Regions from separate parts of the Sporolactobacillus caesalpiniae genome, predicted to be linked through region 1. Evidence: riboswitches for the same ligand, from Rfam matches in the RefSeq annotation. Region 1 holds a riboswitch; each other region holds the start of a gene.
What was found. Region 1 has a riboswitch for S-adenosylmethionine ahead of ABWW58_RS05770 (vitamin B12 independent methionine synthase). Riboswitches for the same ligand answer to the same signal wherever they lie in the genome.

Region 1 (4,223 bases):
AGGAACTTGAATTCTTAATTCACACCTATAGCTCAATTGAGATTACAAACTGCTTCGAGGATGGCCTTGATGTGTTGAAATTTTTACAAGAGAATGAGATCGATGCTATTTTTCTAGATATCAATATTCCATCGCTTGACGGTATCCTTCTGGCTAGCAACATCAGCAAGTTCAAGCGGAAGCCGTATATTATTTTTACTACGGCTTATAAGGAGCATGCGGCAAAAGCATTTGAACTGGAGGCTTTCGATTATATTTTAAAACCCTATGATGAAAAGCGGATCGCGCCGATGCTCGCAAAGCTTGAGGCGACCTTTTTACGTGATCACGGAATTGCGGAACGATCTGATGAAACGACTGACGTTCATAATGACACCACAAGCAGGACGCAACGCATCAATCTACGAAATAACGAAAAAATTATTGTTAAAAAAGTTGACGACATTTACTATGCAGAAGCCAGCGAGAAGGTGACGCTCGTCTATACTAACGATGCAAAGTATACGATGCCAATGAGCCTGTCTGAGTTTCAAGCGATGCTGCCGCAAAAACTTTTCTTTCGCTGTCATCGTTCGTACACGGTCAATCTGTCTAAAATTCGAGAGATTGTTCCGTGGTTTAATCAAACCTATGTTGTCCGTCTGCATGATCTTAAGGCAGAAATTCCCGTCAGCAGAAGCAACATTAAGGAATTTAAAGAGCGGATGCATTTGGGGTGAATTTGAAAAATTAAAAAGGAAAAGCTCAGTCCCTATACGGCTGAGCTTTTCCTTTTTAAGAGAGGAGGCCTTTAATCCTTCCAAACTTTTTTCGCAACATCAACCACTAACCCTAGTTTTGCCCACTGCTGTGCTTCGGTAAGTTTATTGCCTTCTTCAGTTGAAGCGAATCCGCATTGGGTTGACAGGCAAAGGTTCTTCAATGGAACATAGTTTGCTGCTTCTTCGATTCTTTTTTGCAATGCGTCTTCAGATTCAAGTTCTGGAAATTTAGACGTCACAAGTCCTAAGACAACTTTTTTGTCTGAGCCCTCTGTGAAAATTTCACCGAGCGGAGCAAAATCGCCGGATCGTTCATTGTCATATTCCAGAAAATAGCCATCGAGATTAAGCTGGGCAAGGTATTTTGCTACCGGTCCGTAACCGCCGGAAAATAGGAACGTGGATTGGAAATTCCCACGGCAAATATGTGTCGTTATCGTCAAATCTTCAGGGAGACCGTTTAATGCTTGGTTAATGACCGTCACGCTGTCCTTTGCGAGTTGCTCATAGCGTTCCTTTTCTTCTACCGATTTAGTGAAAATAATCTGGTTGATCAGGAACGCCCAGGTCGTGTCGTCGAGTTGAAGGTAGCGACAGCCTAGATCATAGAAATGCCGGATGGTTTTGTGATACGCAGCTGCCAAATCATCCAAGAAGTCTTCACGAGTCGGATAAAAGTTAACCGCTTGATCGCTGCGATGATCACGGAAATAAAGGGTAGGGCTAGGGATTGTCTGTTTTACAAGAATGCCTTCCGGAACGATGCTCTGCATGAATTTAAAAGCATCGAAAAATGAATGATCAGGATTATAAGATACCTTGTCAATGAATCGTACATTCGTATCACGGGTCTTTGCACCTTTAAATTTGTAACTTTCATTTTGTGAATAAGATTCAACACCGTTTAGTTCGGCAAGAAAGTCCAAATGCCACCAGCTTCGACGAAATTCTCCGTCAGTCACAGCCTTTAATCCCGACTTGATTTGCTTCTCAACAATTTTCTTTATCTCTTCGTCTTCAACTTGATTCAGAGCTGCTTTGTCGATCTCACCGGCGTCAAACTGTTCACGAGCTCTTTTCAATTCAGCCGGGCGTAAGAGACTTCCTACTTGATCAGATCTGAATGGCGCTTTTTTTACTAGGGTTACTGTCATTTCTGTTTCCTCCTCAACTCTATTTCTTCTCGTGCAACCGCCGGCTTTTGCCGTCATGGATCTGCTCACTAGATTTTAGATGGCCGCGGCAGATTTGTGCGTGACTCAATCCGTTTTAATGAAAAAAGCCCTCTTCAGGAAGAAGAAGGCTGCATGTTCGAGTCTCTTCTTATCCCTCCGCACATGATTGTGTCAGCTGGGATTAGCACCTTGTCGTGAAACGACGGTTGCTGAAGCGTCATCGGGCCAGTCCCTCGACTTCTCTAGATAAGAATTGTAGTTAATTATTTGATTGATTTGTAGTTTACGACAAAACGATATTTTTTTCAAGTATTTATTAACTGGAGAGTGAAAAGTTCTGTGTGAATAAACAAAAGGATAACCCTTAAATGGGATTTTATGGTATCCTCTATTTCTACGACAAAAGAGAGGATAAAATCGCCAAGGGTTATCGTAGTTCTTATTCTATCGTGTTCCTTCGCGATTGACTAGTGCCATGTTAAAATTTATTGATTCTGTACTTCTGTTCTTCCGTTCTTGTTTCCATAGATTCGCTACGTTTCAATGGTTTGTTGTGATCATTATCGGTTTGATGATACGTTCTGACTGTCTCGGAATCACTTCGGTGATTCGTGACTTGTCCCTAAACCCGAAGGGTTATGAGTCCATGATTCATTTCTTTCGTTCTTCCGCATGGTCTTTGAGCGAACTACGGCAACAGTGGCTGCGCGTGGTGCTCAAGTTTGCGCCGCTCAAGCATGAAGCGGGCGCCGTGGTTCTCGTTGGCGATGGCGTCAAACAGGCGAAAGAAGCCCGCTACATGCCCGCTGTGAAGAAATTGTTTCAAGAGTCCGAGGATGTATCCAAGTCCGCCTTCATCTTTGGACATCTCTGGGGTTCTGTGGGCATCCTGATCGGAAACGCTGGAAAGTTGTTCTGCCTACCTCTTTTTCTTCGCCTTCATGATGGTGTCCAGACGATTCGTCAATGGGAAACGTGCGATGAAAATCAAGACTCCCACGTGGTGCAAATGATTGATCAAGGATTTTCAGCCGCTCGGGTGCTGGGACGTGCGTTGTTTCTACTTGACCGTTATTTCTTGTCTGTACCTGCACTTCGTCGGTTGAATCAACGGAATCAGGAAGGAAGCACGCAACTGGATCTGGTGACGAAAGCAAAAACCTCCTGCGTGGCTTATGAACACCCCGTTCAAACGGGCGGACGGGGACGTCCACGGAAAAAAGGAACCAAAGTGCATGTAAGCACACTGTTTGAAACGCAGGAGAACCAGTTTCAAACGACCCGTCTGTCTCTTTATGGGAAAAAAGAGACGGTCTCTTATCTCTGCCTTGATCTGCTTTGGGGGCAAGGACTGTATCAAGAACTGCGTTTTGTGCTCGTTGTGATGGGTGGACGCCGTTCGATTCTTGCCAGCACGGATCAATCCTTAGAACCGGAGGCCATCATCCGGCTTTATGCCTGGCGTTTTACCACCGAAACTACTTTTCGAGCGATGAAACAGTCACTCGGTGCTTTTGCCTATCATTTTTGGAGCCGTTCGATGCCCAAACTGAACCGTTATCGCAAATCGGATGAACCCGATCCGCTGGATCACATAACCGAAGACCGCGCACAAAAACGGATTGTTCAAACGGTCAAAGCGATTGAAGGATCCATGATGTGCCACTGCATCGCGATGGGCTTGCTTCAGATGATTGCGTTGCGTCATGACACGAAGAGACAAAAGAATCTTTTTCGCTTTTTACGAACCCCATCCAAGGGAGCAGCTTCAGAAGCAACCATTATGGCTCATTTACGTCAGACGATTTTTCAACGGTTTGCCCGAAATCAGCATTTAGCCATAACGCAAATAATTCGAGAAAAGCAGGAAACACCTGAGTTACAGGACGAATTAATGATTTCTTAAGAGCCTAGAACTTTTGACTGCCCAGTTATTAAGGTATCAGTGAAAACTACTTAATTATGGAATTCTAATATGGAATAAAAAAGGAAAGGCGGTCTTTATTCATTCTTTGGCTGACAGGCATACCTTTTGACAACGTTATCACTTCTTTTTTATGATAAAAGTAATCTTTAGTGAAGCTGGTGATTTGATGGAAAAGATTCAAATCGGACGAACAGAATTAAACGTTAATCCTCTTGGCCTTGGAACCAACAAGATCGGCGGGTACAATTTGTTTCCGAATTTGGATGATGAAACCGGAAAAAAGGTTGTCCAGACGGCGATAGATCATGACGTTGAAATGATTGATACAGCATTTATGTACGGCCTCGGCCATTCTGAAGA
Region 2 (4,223 bases), on a different contig from region 1:
TGTGTTTTCTGTCAAATCAGCATTATCATAGTCAGGTTTGCGATTTTTCTGGGAGATGACAACATTCTCAAGAATGGTGCCGAATTGAATACTGTCATAGATTTGCGGTTCTTTTTCACGCGACAATCGGATGGCTTTGGCATAGCATCCGCCTTCAATATTGAACACACCATCTGTCGACCATCCATGCTCATCGTCGCCAATTAAAGATCGATCCGGTGAATTGGAGAGAGTTGTCTTTCCCGTTCCTGATAATCCGAAAAATAAAGCGACACGTCCGTCTGATCCTTGATTTGCTGAACAATGCATCGACATGATCCCTTTTTGAGGCAATAAATAATTCATAACAGTGAAAATGGATTTTTTAATTTCTCCTCCGTACTCAGTGCCGCCGATTAAAATGATCCTGTACTTCATGGATATGATGATAAACGCTTCGGAGCGTGTGCCGTCAACAAGTGGATCTGCTTTGAATCCTGGAGCGGCAAGGACCGTGAACGCAGCGTGATGATGTTCCAACTCCGAGTTGGTTGGCTCAATAAACAGCTGCCGGCAGAATAGGTTCTGCCAAGCATACTCATTAACAATCTGAATGGCGAGGCGATGCTCCGGGTCTGCACCTGCGAAGCCGCGAAACACATATTTGTCTTTTTTCCCTGTCAGGTAATGAACAATTTTCTGATAAGCATTAAGGAAAACGCTTTCATTTATTTGCTGATTCCTGCTCCAGTCAACTAATTCGCTTGTCACTTCATCCTTAACGAAAAATCTGTCTTTAGGCGATCTCCCTGTATATTTTCCGGTTGTAACAGCAAGAGCGCCGTTATTAGTTAAAACGCCTTCATTTTTCTTCAGTGCATGTTCAATAAGTTCAGGAACGGATAAATTAATGAACGAGTTCCCGGTATGCAGCAATTCAGAGATGGGTGTTTCAAGGGACGCATGGTACATGGAATCAACCCTTTCTGTGTACGTTAAGAATGTTTAAAATTCAGAGGAGTATAGAAGCAGCTAAAACTTCGCATTCGCCAGAGGGCTTGACGAAGCCAAGTTGTCTAATCAAAAAATTTTCACTTACTATTTATAGTATAACGCATTAGAAATAATAATACCTACTAATAGAGGGTGTTCAAAAAGTCCGGGAAAAAGGCAATGAGGATCTTCTGCTAACAGCATGCACGTCCTGTGCCAAACGCAGAAGTCACCGCATCCTGTGGAAGTTCTGCGTCAGCTTGTTTCTCCGCTCCTCACGTATTAACAGGGGATCTTCAACTAATACCGTGCACGGCCCTGTGCACAACGGTGAAGCCATCACGTCCTGTGAAAGTACGCGCGGGTAGCTCAAAACTGCGCTTCCTTGATCTTCGACGCTCAGGACGAGCTAGTGTCAGGCATGACACGCGACGTGGCGATTTGCCTGACCTCGGCTCTTTTTGTCCTCCTTTTTGAACAGACTCTAATAGATTAACAGTGTATGTGTCACGATGCAATGGACAGTGAAATCAGAATTTCTGTGAATCTTAGTTTTTTCAATCTATACTATTCTGCAATGTTTGCCTGTGACAGTCGCGAGGAATTCGTTGACAGTTTTAATCCCCTGCGTTATGATGGGATTTACATACGGCTGCTCTTATTCCGAGTAGGCAGAGGGACAGGCCCGATGAAGCCCGGCAACCGGCCGAATAACGGCACGGTGCTAACCTGCAGAGAAAAGAGATTGTTTCGTCTTTCTTCTGATAATAAGAGGCGCGCGATAAGAATCGGCCTATCCTTAATTGGAGTGGGCTTTTTTCATGCCTTGAAAACAAAAGCAGAGGGATCGAGTACCGTTGACACCATTTTGTATATAATGTTTGAAAGGCAGGGTGAAGAAAAATGACGAAGAAGTATTCAAGACGCTTGTTCACTTCCGAATCGGTAACTGAAGGCCATCCGGATAAGATTTGCGACCAGATTTCAGATGCAATTCTTGATGAACTCCTTAAGGGGGATCCAAATGCAAGGGTTGCTTGTGAAACTGTGGTTAATACTGGACTTGTCCTTGTAACAGGTGAAATTTCGACTTCCACCTATGTGGATATACCGAAAGTAGTTCGCCGTACGATTCAGGAGATTGGCTATAACAATGCGAAATACGGCTTTGATGCCTCTAACTGTGCAATTTTAACGTCTATTGAGGAACAATCGGCAGACATTGCGCAGGGCGTTGACAAGGCGCTTGAGGCGCGTGAGGGCACGATGTCAGATGATGAGATTGAAGCAATTGGTGCCGGAGATCAAGGATTGATGTTTGGTTTCGCAGTCAATGAAACACCGGAGCTGATGCCGCTCCCAGTTTCACTCGCGCATAAGCTTGCAAAAAGGCTGGCTGACGTTCGCAAAAACAAGACGATCGGTTATCTCCGTCCCGATGGAAAGACTCAGGTAACGGTTGAATACGACGAACAGGGCCATCCGGAACGCATTGACACAATTGTCATTTCCACACAGCATGATCCAGAAGCGACCGAAGAACAAATCAAGAAAGATATTCATGAGTTTGTAATTCGGCCGACAGTTCCGCCGAACTTAATTGATGAAAAAACCAAATTTTTCATTAACCCTACCGGGCGCTTTGTTATTGGCGGACCACAAGGAGATGCCGGTCTGACCGGAAGAAAGATTATCGTTGATACCTACGGCGGATACGCGCGTCATGGCGGCGGCGCTTTTTCAGGAAAAGACGCGACGAAAGTTGACCGCTCGGCCTCTTATGCGGCCCGATATGTCGCAAAGAATATTGTCGCAGCGGGATTGGCTGAAAAATGTGAAATTCAATTAGCCTACGCCATCGGTGTCGCTGAACCGGTATCCATTTCCGTGGATACCTTTGGCACCGGGAAAGCAACTGAGGAACAGCTTGTTCAGTTGATTCGCCATAATTTTGATCTTCGTCCGGCAGGTATTATTGAGATGCTTGATTTACGCAGGCCGATCTATCGACAGACGGCGGCTTACGGACACTTTGGCCGAACCGACATCGAACTCCCATGGGAGAAGACCGATAAAGCAGATTTATTAAAACAGCAAATACACTCTGAGTCTAAGACCCATTAACTTCTTGCACGCAAAATCGCTTTCCACGCCCTCGGGTGTGGATAAGCGATTTTTTTCACACTGATAGGATAGCATAAAAAATATTTGTTTCAAGGAAACGACGGCGCTCACATCCTATGAGCAACGTCGAAGCCACCGCATCCTGCGGAAGTGTGTCCTGTGGCTCACCGAACACTAGGCCGTCCATGACCTTCGCCAGAAGGCTTGGCGAAGCCAAGTTTTCTAACACTGGTAAGAATGTATGGCGTTTTGCTTTGCCGGTACGACGATAAGGTCATAAGATTCGGTTGGGCGATCAGGGAAGCGCTCAATCTGAGAAATAAACGGAAAAATTCCGCTTAATTAGAAAATGAATGAAAAAATTGCTTAAATAGACGGATAATTTCCGCTTATCGAATCGAAAAACGTGAAAATGGCGGGTTTTTCTGTGTATAACCGGAAAAATTACCCTTATGTACCTGTAAAACAGGCGCCAGGATGCAAATAAGCGGAAAATCTCCGCTTATTTTACTCGTTACTTAATTAAGGATCAAAATGATTTGTGAAATAGAAATGTCTGTTCACGCACAAGGTTGATGATTCAAAACGGTATTTGGAGCAAAGGAACCTTCGCTAATGACGCATGTCCTGCAAGCAACGCGAAAGTCACCGCATCCTGCGGAAGTAAGGAACAGGCGCTCTTTGTTCGGTTTTTCTTATAGATAAGTTCGCATAAGCAGACTGATCGTTTGCTATAATAGGTGATAGTGAGATGTTCGCTCTCGGATATTATGGGCGGATTTAACTGGAGGCGTGTTGATGACGGTACCATCGAGACCGATTAAACTTATGGCGCAAATATACAGGAAAGTGCTTCCTGATGTGCATCATAATCTAAAAAAATGGAAGGATAAGGCGCTTGCGATTCCTGATGCCGAGTTGCGCAAACAGGCGCTTGCGAGCATTGAATCAAAGACATTTCATTGCGAGGGCGGTTCCATTTACAGCCTTTTAGCCGAAGGACACAGGAAGGAAATTATTGCGTTCATTGTCGCCTATCAAACAATTAGTGATTATCTGGACAACCTTTGCGATCGAAGCATATCTCTTGACCCGGAAGATTTTCGCTGTTTGCATCAGTCGATGCT
Region 3 (4,223 bases), on a different contig from region 1:
AATGCGAGTGTGCATTACAACATTTTGAGTACGATGAAAAAAACAGATCAGGTCAGTGTTACTGGTTATGGGAATAAATATGCTCAAGTGATTCGAAATGGCATCAAGGGTTATGTACAAAAGAAATACTTGAGCACGACAAAGCCTCTTTCATATGATGTTCAACCTATTACTGTTTATCAGGCTTACATTGGGTATGACAAATTGAAAGTCTTTCAAGAACCGCTCAAAAATGCAGCAGTGATTGGAACACTTCGAGAAAAGACAAAGGTAAACGTGATTGGTCAGAGTGGAGATTGGCGAAAAATTCAGTATGAATCGCTTGTTGGATTTGTAGATAAAAAGTATTTAGAAACAGATTTAAACCATTTCAATCCACCTACAACGAGTACATCCGATTTTGGTGTAGATATTTCGCATTATCAAGGGTCTGTTGATGTTAATGCCATAAAAAATGCAGGTAATCGTTTTATCATTGTGAAGGCGACAGAAGGGCCTGATTATAAAACAGACCGCAACCGATTTTTTGACGATGCCTATTTTGAATCAAACGCAGTTTCAGCAAGCAAAATTGGTTTAAATGTCCATGCATACTATTTCTTCCGGGCAACAAATGAAGATGAAGCAAGAAACGAAGCTTCTCATTTTATTAACGTCATTAACAATGCGAGAAATAAGGGAGCTAAGATCCAATACTTATTTCTCGATGTTGAAACAACGAATGGCGTAAGTAAGGATCAACTTACTAAAAATGTACTTGCATTTCTAGCTCAGATGCGTGCGAACGGTATGAATCAACTGGGAATCTATTCAGGACTGTCATTCTATAACAATTCACTAGATCTCCCTCAGATTGTTGAATCGCAAAAAAATCAAAGTTCTAAGTTCCTCGTATGGCTTTCCCGTTATCGAGGCAAGGACAGTTATCTTGGACCTGGATTTACAGCAGATATCTGGCAGTACACGAGCTATGGGACTTCATCCGGTGTTGTCGGTGCAGTTGACAAGGATATCTGGTATTACACAGTTAATGGATTGTAATTATTAATGAATTCAGATCCCCTGTATGTTGCGGATGCTTCCGCTGCACACGTAGGGGATTTTTCTTTTGAATGCTGTGCGGCAATTCATTAGAATTGAACCATATACAGTCTGATCAAAGAACTTGGTTCGAAAGAATTGGAAAAGAGGGTGTGCGGTGTGAAAGGATTAAAGACGGCTATTGCAAACATACTATTGACCTTATCCATCTTATTTGTCTTCTACCTGACATTGATTCCGCATGGAGTCATCCACACCGGAACTGTTACCGGCACGCCTATCCAGCGCTTTAACGTTAATTTAAATCCACTAGTGATCTTTCAAAACGTTCAATCAGCTTCTCTATTCTATTTTATCATTGATGATCTGGGAAATATCTTGTTGTTTCTTCCCTTTGGTTTTTTTCTGACCATGAAGTATCCACAGTTCAGATGGCCTCATGCGATCTTTATGGGTGCACTTTTTTCCGCGACCATTGAATGGATTCAACTTTTTCTGCCCAACCGTATGACTGATATTGACGATGTGATTCTCAATACAACCGGTGCTGTTTTGGGTTACATGCTTTATCGGTTTGTTCAGCGTGAAGAATGTGGATGAGATGAAACCGTAGTGAATCATTACGGAACATGGACTTCCGAGAGGATATGTATGCCGGCGAACAATTTCGTTCATAGTACAAGTAGGGCAATCCTGCTCCGGACATTAGATCACAGGGAGATGCTTTTACATGACCAATGATGAACTGATCACCGAACTCGGATCAGAGGCAGTGCTGAATTATGAACGGAATACGGCGTTGTTTTATTTGCTGATGGAGAAAGGGATCATCACGCAAGAGGAATTTGACGAGAAGTTCAAGAAAATTCATGAACACTTCGATGAGCATTTGAAGGGCATTTTCGGCGATGAGATTGATTCTGAATAAAGAAACATATGGTTTTTTTCAACAAATCAGTGACGTTTTTTATTCATAACAAATAAAACTCATTGAAATACTATGGAATAGTCTTGACTATCTGTTTAATTTTTCGTACACTCAATACACCAATTAAATAATTCTTATCAAGAGTGGGGGAGGGACTGGCCCAATGAACCCCAACAACCAGCATGGGAAACGATGCACGGTGTTAAATCCAGCAGATCGATTCTGAGAGATAAGAAAAATAAAGTCGGACGGCAGCGGCGGTTATTTTTCTTGCACTCAAGAAAAGTAATCGTTTTTATTTTTGAACTGCCGCAAACTTTAACTAGGGAGAAGGGACACCATGAGCTGTACATGCATGATGGCATAATACAAGTAAATTTATAGGAATAATAATTAAATGAACCAACAGACAAAAATTGGGGGAAGAACAATGAAAAAGAAATTGGTTGCATCCTTGCTGGTATTTATTCTCTTACTGACCGTAACAGCTTGCGGGAATAGCGCAGCGTCTGATAAGAAAAAAGCGGTGAAGGTCACGACCGTTAATGTAGGAACAGAAGGCGCATACCCTCCTTATAACTATGTGAAATCGAATGGTCAAGCTGATGGCTATGATATTGCTGTGATGAGGGCGGTTGATAAAAAGGTACCGTCGCTCAAATTCAAGTATGTTCCTACGGCTTGGGATAGTATCTTCGTCGCGCTTGAATCGGGAAAATTTGACATTATTGCCAGTGACCTCGGAAAGAACCCGGAACGTGAAGCGAAATATTTGTTCTCTAAACAGCCTTATCTATACGGAAGTTCGCAAATCATCTATAAAGCGGGAAGAACGGACATTAAATCGCTAAAGGATCTGTTTGGCAAAAAAGTGGCGGCTGGCGTTGGAACGAACACAACGACCGCATTGGAAAAGTTCAATAAAGAAAATGGCAATAAAATAAAGATAAAATACACTGATGGAAATATTAACAATGCTTTGCAGGAAATTGATTCCAAACGAGTAGATGCGACCATCAGCAGCATCATCACGACCAAACTGACGGCAAAGAAACTTGGTATTAAGGTCGACGGGACAACAGCTCCTGAACTGGGAATTAGTCCGATTCATTTGCTCTATGTGAAAAATGATCGCGGAAGCAAATACCAAAAATTGATCGACAAAGCACTCATTTCTCTGCGTAAAGACGGCACGTTGGAGAAATTATCTATTAAATACCTTGGCAAAGACTATACAACCAAAGAAGCGGCAGAAAAACAGTAATTTACGTTTAGAGGAATAGGATAAACTAATGGGAAAAATTTTCGATCCGGTATTTATGATTCACTCGTTTCCTGAGGTGTTGCAGGCACTGCCTACGACACTGTTCATTGCTTTTATGTCTGCGGTGATTGGACTTGTGATTGCGTTTATTGTCTCGTTTATCAGGTATGCGAACATCAGGATCCTGAGCCCGCTCGCAAAGGTCTATATTTCATTTATCCGAGGAACTCCGGATCTGGTTCAAATCATGCTTGTGTATTACGGGATCCCTTTGTTTCTAAAAGCAATTAATGCAAAATTTGGCACGGCGTTCGATGTGAACGGTGTGCCAAGTATTGCTTTTGCGATTGTCGCACTTGCGATAAATGCGGGGGCTTATATGTCTGAGACCATGAGAAGTTCTCTGCTGGCAGTTGATGCCGGGCAATTAGAGGCATGCTACAGTGTCAATATGACGCGGCTTCAGGCGCTCCGGCGCGTGATTGTACCACAAGCGATCGGAATTGCGATTCCGCCGTTGTCCAATTCACTGATTTCCCTTATTAAGGAAACGTCGCTTGTCTTTACGATATCCATCATTGATATCATGGCTCAAGCAAAAATTGTCGGCTCACGTTCGTTTCGATTTTTTGAAATTTACGTGGTCGTATCCATTATTTATTGGGTGATCTGTGCGATCGTAGCCTTTGCTCTTTCCAAGGTAGAAATTTACGCGCGCCGCTATGAAAGGAAAGTAGACAAGTGATCCAATTAGAAAACATTACGAAATCGTTTAAAAAAACACAAGTCTTAAAAACTATTAATCTTACCATCAACCAAGGCGAAGTAGTGACTCTTATTGGCCCAAGCGGTGCGGGTAAAACGACGCTTCTGCGCTTACTAAACTGGCTGGAAGTGCCTGATTCAGGACGGATTACTGTGGGGGATGCCTCCATTGATGCATCGAAATACAGCAAACACGATGTGAGGCGTCTGCGCGGACAGAGCTCA
Region 4 (4,223 bases), on a different contig from region 1:
GACCAAACCACCCGCGATAATGTTCGTTTCCATGACAAGCTGCCAGGCGTCCGATAAAACGCCCTGCTTCATATCCTCGACCGCCTGCGCGCCGTGATTCAAAGGAATATCTCGGCAGATTTTGGCAGACTCGCGTGCATACATGAGCGAGAGGTGATTGGTACCGACACGTGCCAGCAAGCTGTCGGACTCATACCATTTCGCCAATGTATCGGCAATTCCCGCGATAAAATAATCCAAAGGAGAATCCAAAATCACTCTAGGCTCGATAAGAACAAGGCTGGACTGTCTCGGATAGAGTTCATGCCCAATCGAAATTCCGTTATCCTTATAAAGAACGCTGAGTGCCGACCATGCGGCACAGTTGCTTGCCATCGTCGGCAGGATCACAAGTTGAATTCCACCCGATTTAACTGCTGCAGCTTTCGCCGTATCGATGACCTTTCCCCCGCCGATTCCAATGACCAGATCAATCCCCAACCTGTGAATCTCTTCAATGACTCGATCAATCTCTTTGTGCGAACATTCACCGCCAAACGTCATGTCGAACACATCAAAGCCTGCCTGAGCTAGATCTGGGAAATACGGTGCCGCCTTTTGCCATGACTTGATGCCATGAAGAATTAGAATCCGCGTGGCAGACAATGCTTCGAGAAATTTCGGCAGATAATCATAGGCACCTTCTTCAGAACTATACTGCTGCGGTCCGACTCTGGAAACCACGTGAAAAGACATTGCTTTGAACTCCTTTAATAACAAAATGATAACGCCGGTCTTTAATTCATGGTCATACCGCCAGTTACATTGATTGCTTGACCAGTCATATAGGAAGAAAGCGGACTAGCCAAAAACAGAGCAACATTTGCCACATCAGATGGAAGCGCCGTTCTTCCCAGCGGTACTTGCGAGCAATCTTCCTGATAGATCTGTTCCGGTGTCATAGTTCTGAGCTTGGCACCGTCAATTCGCTCCCGATGCTTCATACTTGTTTCGACAATGCCCGGACAGATTGCATTGACCAGAATCTGTTGATGTGCCAGCTCGACTGCCATGACCTTCGTGAATCCGAGTACCGCATGCTTTGATGAACAATAATTTCCCATGCAGCGGTAGCCGTTCTTGCCAGCCTGTGACGCAATATTAATGATCCTCCCTTCAATCCCATGCTCATTCATCTGACGGGCAACCGCTTGTGATACAAGAAAAGTTCCTTTAGCGTTGACATCCATAACGCGGTCCCAATCTTCTTCCTTAATGTCCACAGCATAATCCATCGTCGAGATGCCCGCGCTGTTCACGACAACATTTATTGGTCCCCCCAGAAGATCGGCAGCTGTCTTCACCGCTTGGTTGACATCCTTCTTATCCGTCACATCCAATTTGAGATGCACCAAACGACCGGATTTTCGTTCCGCTTTTTGTTCAAAAGCGACATCAGCGACAGCCACCGCGGCACCGGCTTCGAGAAAGAGGTCGGCAATCCCCTTGCCGATCCCAGAACCGCCTCCGGTAACGAATACATTTTGACCTGTTAAATCTATCTTTATCATCCTACACTCTCAATCTCCCAACCTATTAAAATAAGTGCAACGCGTCAATTCGTCTGACCGCCTCCACCAGCACGTCTTCACTGTGTACGAGACTGATCCTTATAAAGTCGTTGCCATTATTCCCGAATCCAATCCCCGGAGCCGTCACAATGTGTGCTTCGCGAAACAACATATCCGAGAAAGACTGACTGTTGTATCCTGCAGGTACCTTTAGCCAGGCAAAAAATGTGCCCGGCGGAGAAGCAACATTCCAACCGATTCGACTTAACCCACCGATGAGCACATCACGCCTCCGTTGATAGATGTGAACCAGCTCGCGTGCACACTCTTGCGATGATTGCAGCGCGCATGCCGCGGCATCTTGAACCGCACCGAACACCGTGCTGCAGGCATGCATTTGGAAGTGATTCAATGCCTTTATAACTGAAGCATTGCCCACAGCAAACCCGAACCGCCAGCCTGCCATATTATATGTTTTCGATAGAGTATATACTTCGACCGCAACGCTCTTTGCTTGTTCAATTTGGAGCAGACTCAGCGGCTTATTATGATCAAATCCAAGTGAAGCATAGGCAAAGTCATTAACAACCGGAATGCGATGTGTCCGGGCAAAATCAATCGTTTTTCGAAAGAAATCCTTCGTTGCCAGCGCACCGGTCGGATTGTTCGGATAATTGAGCATAAGGAGCCGCGCGTTTTGCAGCACATCGTCCGGAATGCTTCGATAATCAGGAAGATATCGATTTGACTCCTCAAGCGGCATAGCATAGGTTCTTGCCTGCGAGAGCATGGCCGAAGAATAATAGATCGGATAACAAGGATCCGTAATCAGCATGTAATCGTCCGGGTTAAGCAGCGCTTGCGGGATCCCGGTGATGCCGATATGCGCGCCATGGAAAACAGCGATCTCATTGACCGGATCCAATGTGACTCCATACTCCTTTTTATAAAAATCAGCAATTGCCACTCGTACCTTTTCTTTTCCGAGAAACGGGGGATAAGCATGATTTTCCGGCTGATCCACCGCCGACTTTAACGAAGCTACAATGTGTTCCGGAGTCGGCAGATCGGGATTCCCCTTGGATAAATTAATGAACGGTGCCCCTGTCTTTTCAATAGCAGCCAATTTATTATCCAACTGGTCAAAAAAATTAACAGGCAGCTTCCGAGCACGTTCGGAAGGCTTAAAATCAACCAAAACCGCACCTCCTCCGACGATCCATGATTAGCGTTCATCCCCTTTCTGAATACCAAAAACCAATGGTGCCAGCTGTTCCAGATGCCTGGCATCTACGGCATCAAAGTGATTCACTAATGGGCTGTCTAAATCCAAAACGCCAAAGAATCGATTACTGTCCGGTTCAAAAACAGGAACGACAATCTCTGATTTCGAACGCTGATCACACGCAATATGACCAGGAAACTGATGAACATCCGGGACAATTTCCGTCTTTTTCGTAAAAGCTACCTTACCGCACACGCCTTTCTGAAGAGGAATATGCATGCAAGCAACCCTGCCCTGAAACGGTCCAAGAATTAATTCATCATTCTTCCATCGGTAAAAGGTCGTTCCGTTTAGCCCGGGAACCTTTTCAAAAATAAGAGAGACCATATTACTCATGTTTGCAACCAAATCAAATTCCTGATCAAACAGGGCCCGCATTTGTTGTATTAAATCACGATACACTTTCTCCTTGTCCATGCCGATCGTCCCATCTGTCTCTAATTAATACCGATGAAAATACAGAATTATTTTTCTTGTTTATGAAACATTTCTTCATTTTTATTTATCCCATATGTAAACTAAGATTTAATGATCACATATTTTGCCTTTGAGTAAAAAATCTTCTCGTTGCACCACCTCTTAATCTTATTGAAGAATAAAAAAATTGTCCCCATGAGATAAGGAGACAATTTTATTAAACTCGCAATGAATTGAGTCAATTGGTCTCTTATCTTTCAGAATAGATCTGCAGGAATTAACACCATGCGTTCACGCGCTGGTTGTTGGGTTTCATTGGGCCGGTCCCTCCACCACTCTTGATAAGAAGCTGACTATTTAATTATCAAAGTAATTGTATGAGGATTATTGTATATTAAATAAATCCCAACTGCAACATTTTTTATCACTTAAATTTCTTCCCTTCCATACAGAAGCATCCTACGAAAAGGAACTCGCACTACGATTGATATCAAGAAATATATAGGTTTAGACGTCTCTATGGCAAAAATAGCGGATGCGGTTGTCGAAGAAGGAAGAAGTACATCGTGATGATTCATTATCAAACAGAAGCGATTCGTAAACAAATGAGCCGATTAGGAAATCCGAGTCAGTTGTGTGTCTGCTACGGGACTGGATACACCGGATATGATCTTTATCGTTTATGTGCATAATCAACCCGCACCAACTTTCCGATGCGGGCTGATCTTTATTATAGCGCTTTCAATTTTCGTAGAATCTATGCATCAGTTAAACACAATCCCACCGTCAACGAGCACGGACTGGCCGGTGATGTAGTTGGAATCACTCGAAGCCAGGAACGAAACGAAATTAGCAATGTCTTCGGGTTCTTCAGGTCGTCCCAGTGAGATGCTCTCGATCGCCTTCTTGAACGCTTCACCTTTTTTGGTCCCTTGATAGTTCGTCATGACATCGTCAATACGGTCCCACAT

Region 2: it holds a riboswitch for S-adenosylmethionine, as region 1 does, so the genes downstream of both, metK (methionine adenosyltransferase) here and ABWW58_RS05770 (vitamin B12 independent methionine synthase) in region 1, are expected to answer to the same signal.
Region 3: it holds a riboswitch for S-adenosylmethionine, as region 1 does, so the genes downstream of both, ABWW58_RS15180 (transporter substrate-binding domain-containing protein) here and ABWW58_RS05770 (vitamin B12 independent methionine synthase) in region 1, are expected to answer to the same signal.
Region 4: it holds a riboswitch for S-adenosylmethionine, as region 1 does, so the genes downstream of both, msrC (free L-methionine (R)-S-oxide reductase MsrC) here and ABWW58_RS05770 (vitamin B12 independent methionine synthase) in region 1, are expected to answer to the same signal.

Annotation. Positions count from the first base shown of each region.
Region 1 covers NZ_JBEVCB010000002.1:493,418-497,640, reverse strand. Annotated here, with positions in the region: gene ABWW58_RS05775 (LytR/AlgR family response regulator transcription factor) at 1-719, shown strand, start outside; gene ABWW58_RS05770 (vitamin B12 independent methionine synthase) at 791-1,915, opposite strand; SAM riboswitch class I at 2,082-2,189, opposite strand; gene ABWW58_RS05765 (transposase) at 2,412-3,842, shown strand; gene ABWW58_RS05760 (aldo/keto reductase) at 4,030-4,223, shown strand, end outside.
Region 2 covers NZ_JBEVCB010000001.1:173,125-177,347, forward strand. Annotated here, with positions in the region: gene pckA (phosphoenolpyruvate carboxykinase (ATP)) at 1-951, opposite strand, end outside; SAM riboswitch class I at 1,628-1,746, shown strand; gene metK (methionine adenosyltransferase) at 1,876-3,096, shown strand; gene tbcS (tetraprenyl-beta-curcumene synthase) at 3,895-4,223, shown strand, end outside.
Region 3 covers NZ_JBEVCB010000007.1:201,697-205,919, reverse strand. Annotated here, with positions in the region: gene ABWW58_RS15195 (SH3 domain-containing protein) at 1-1,041, shown strand, start outside; gene ABWW58_RS15190 (VanZ family protein) at 1,201-1,641, shown strand; gene ABWW58_RS15185 (hypothetical protein) at 1,772-1,969, shown strand; SAM riboswitch class I at 2,101-2,205, shown strand; gene ABWW58_RS15180 (transporter substrate-binding domain-containing protein) at 2,400-3,233, shown strand; gene ABWW58_RS15175 (amino acid ABC transporter permease) at 3,262-3,978, shown strand; gene ABWW58_RS15170 (amino acid ABC transporter ATP-binding protein) at 3,975-4,223, shown strand, end outside.
Region 4 covers NZ_JBEVCB010000007.1:219,794-224,016, forward strand. Annotated here, with positions in the region: gene ABWW58_RS15255 (iron-containing alcohol dehydrogenase family protein) at 1-735, opposite strand, end outside; gene ABWW58_RS15260 (SDR family NAD(P)-dependent oxidoreductase) at 777-1,550, opposite strand; gene ABWW58_RS15265 (aminotransferase class I/II-fold pyridoxal phosphate-dependent enzyme) at 1,576-2,748, opposite strand; gene msrC (free L-methionine (R)-S-oxide reductase MsrC) at 2,776-3,252, opposite strand; SAM riboswitch class I at 3,500-3,600, opposite strand; gene ABWW58_RS15275 (acetoin reductase) at 4,017-4,223, opposite strand, start outside.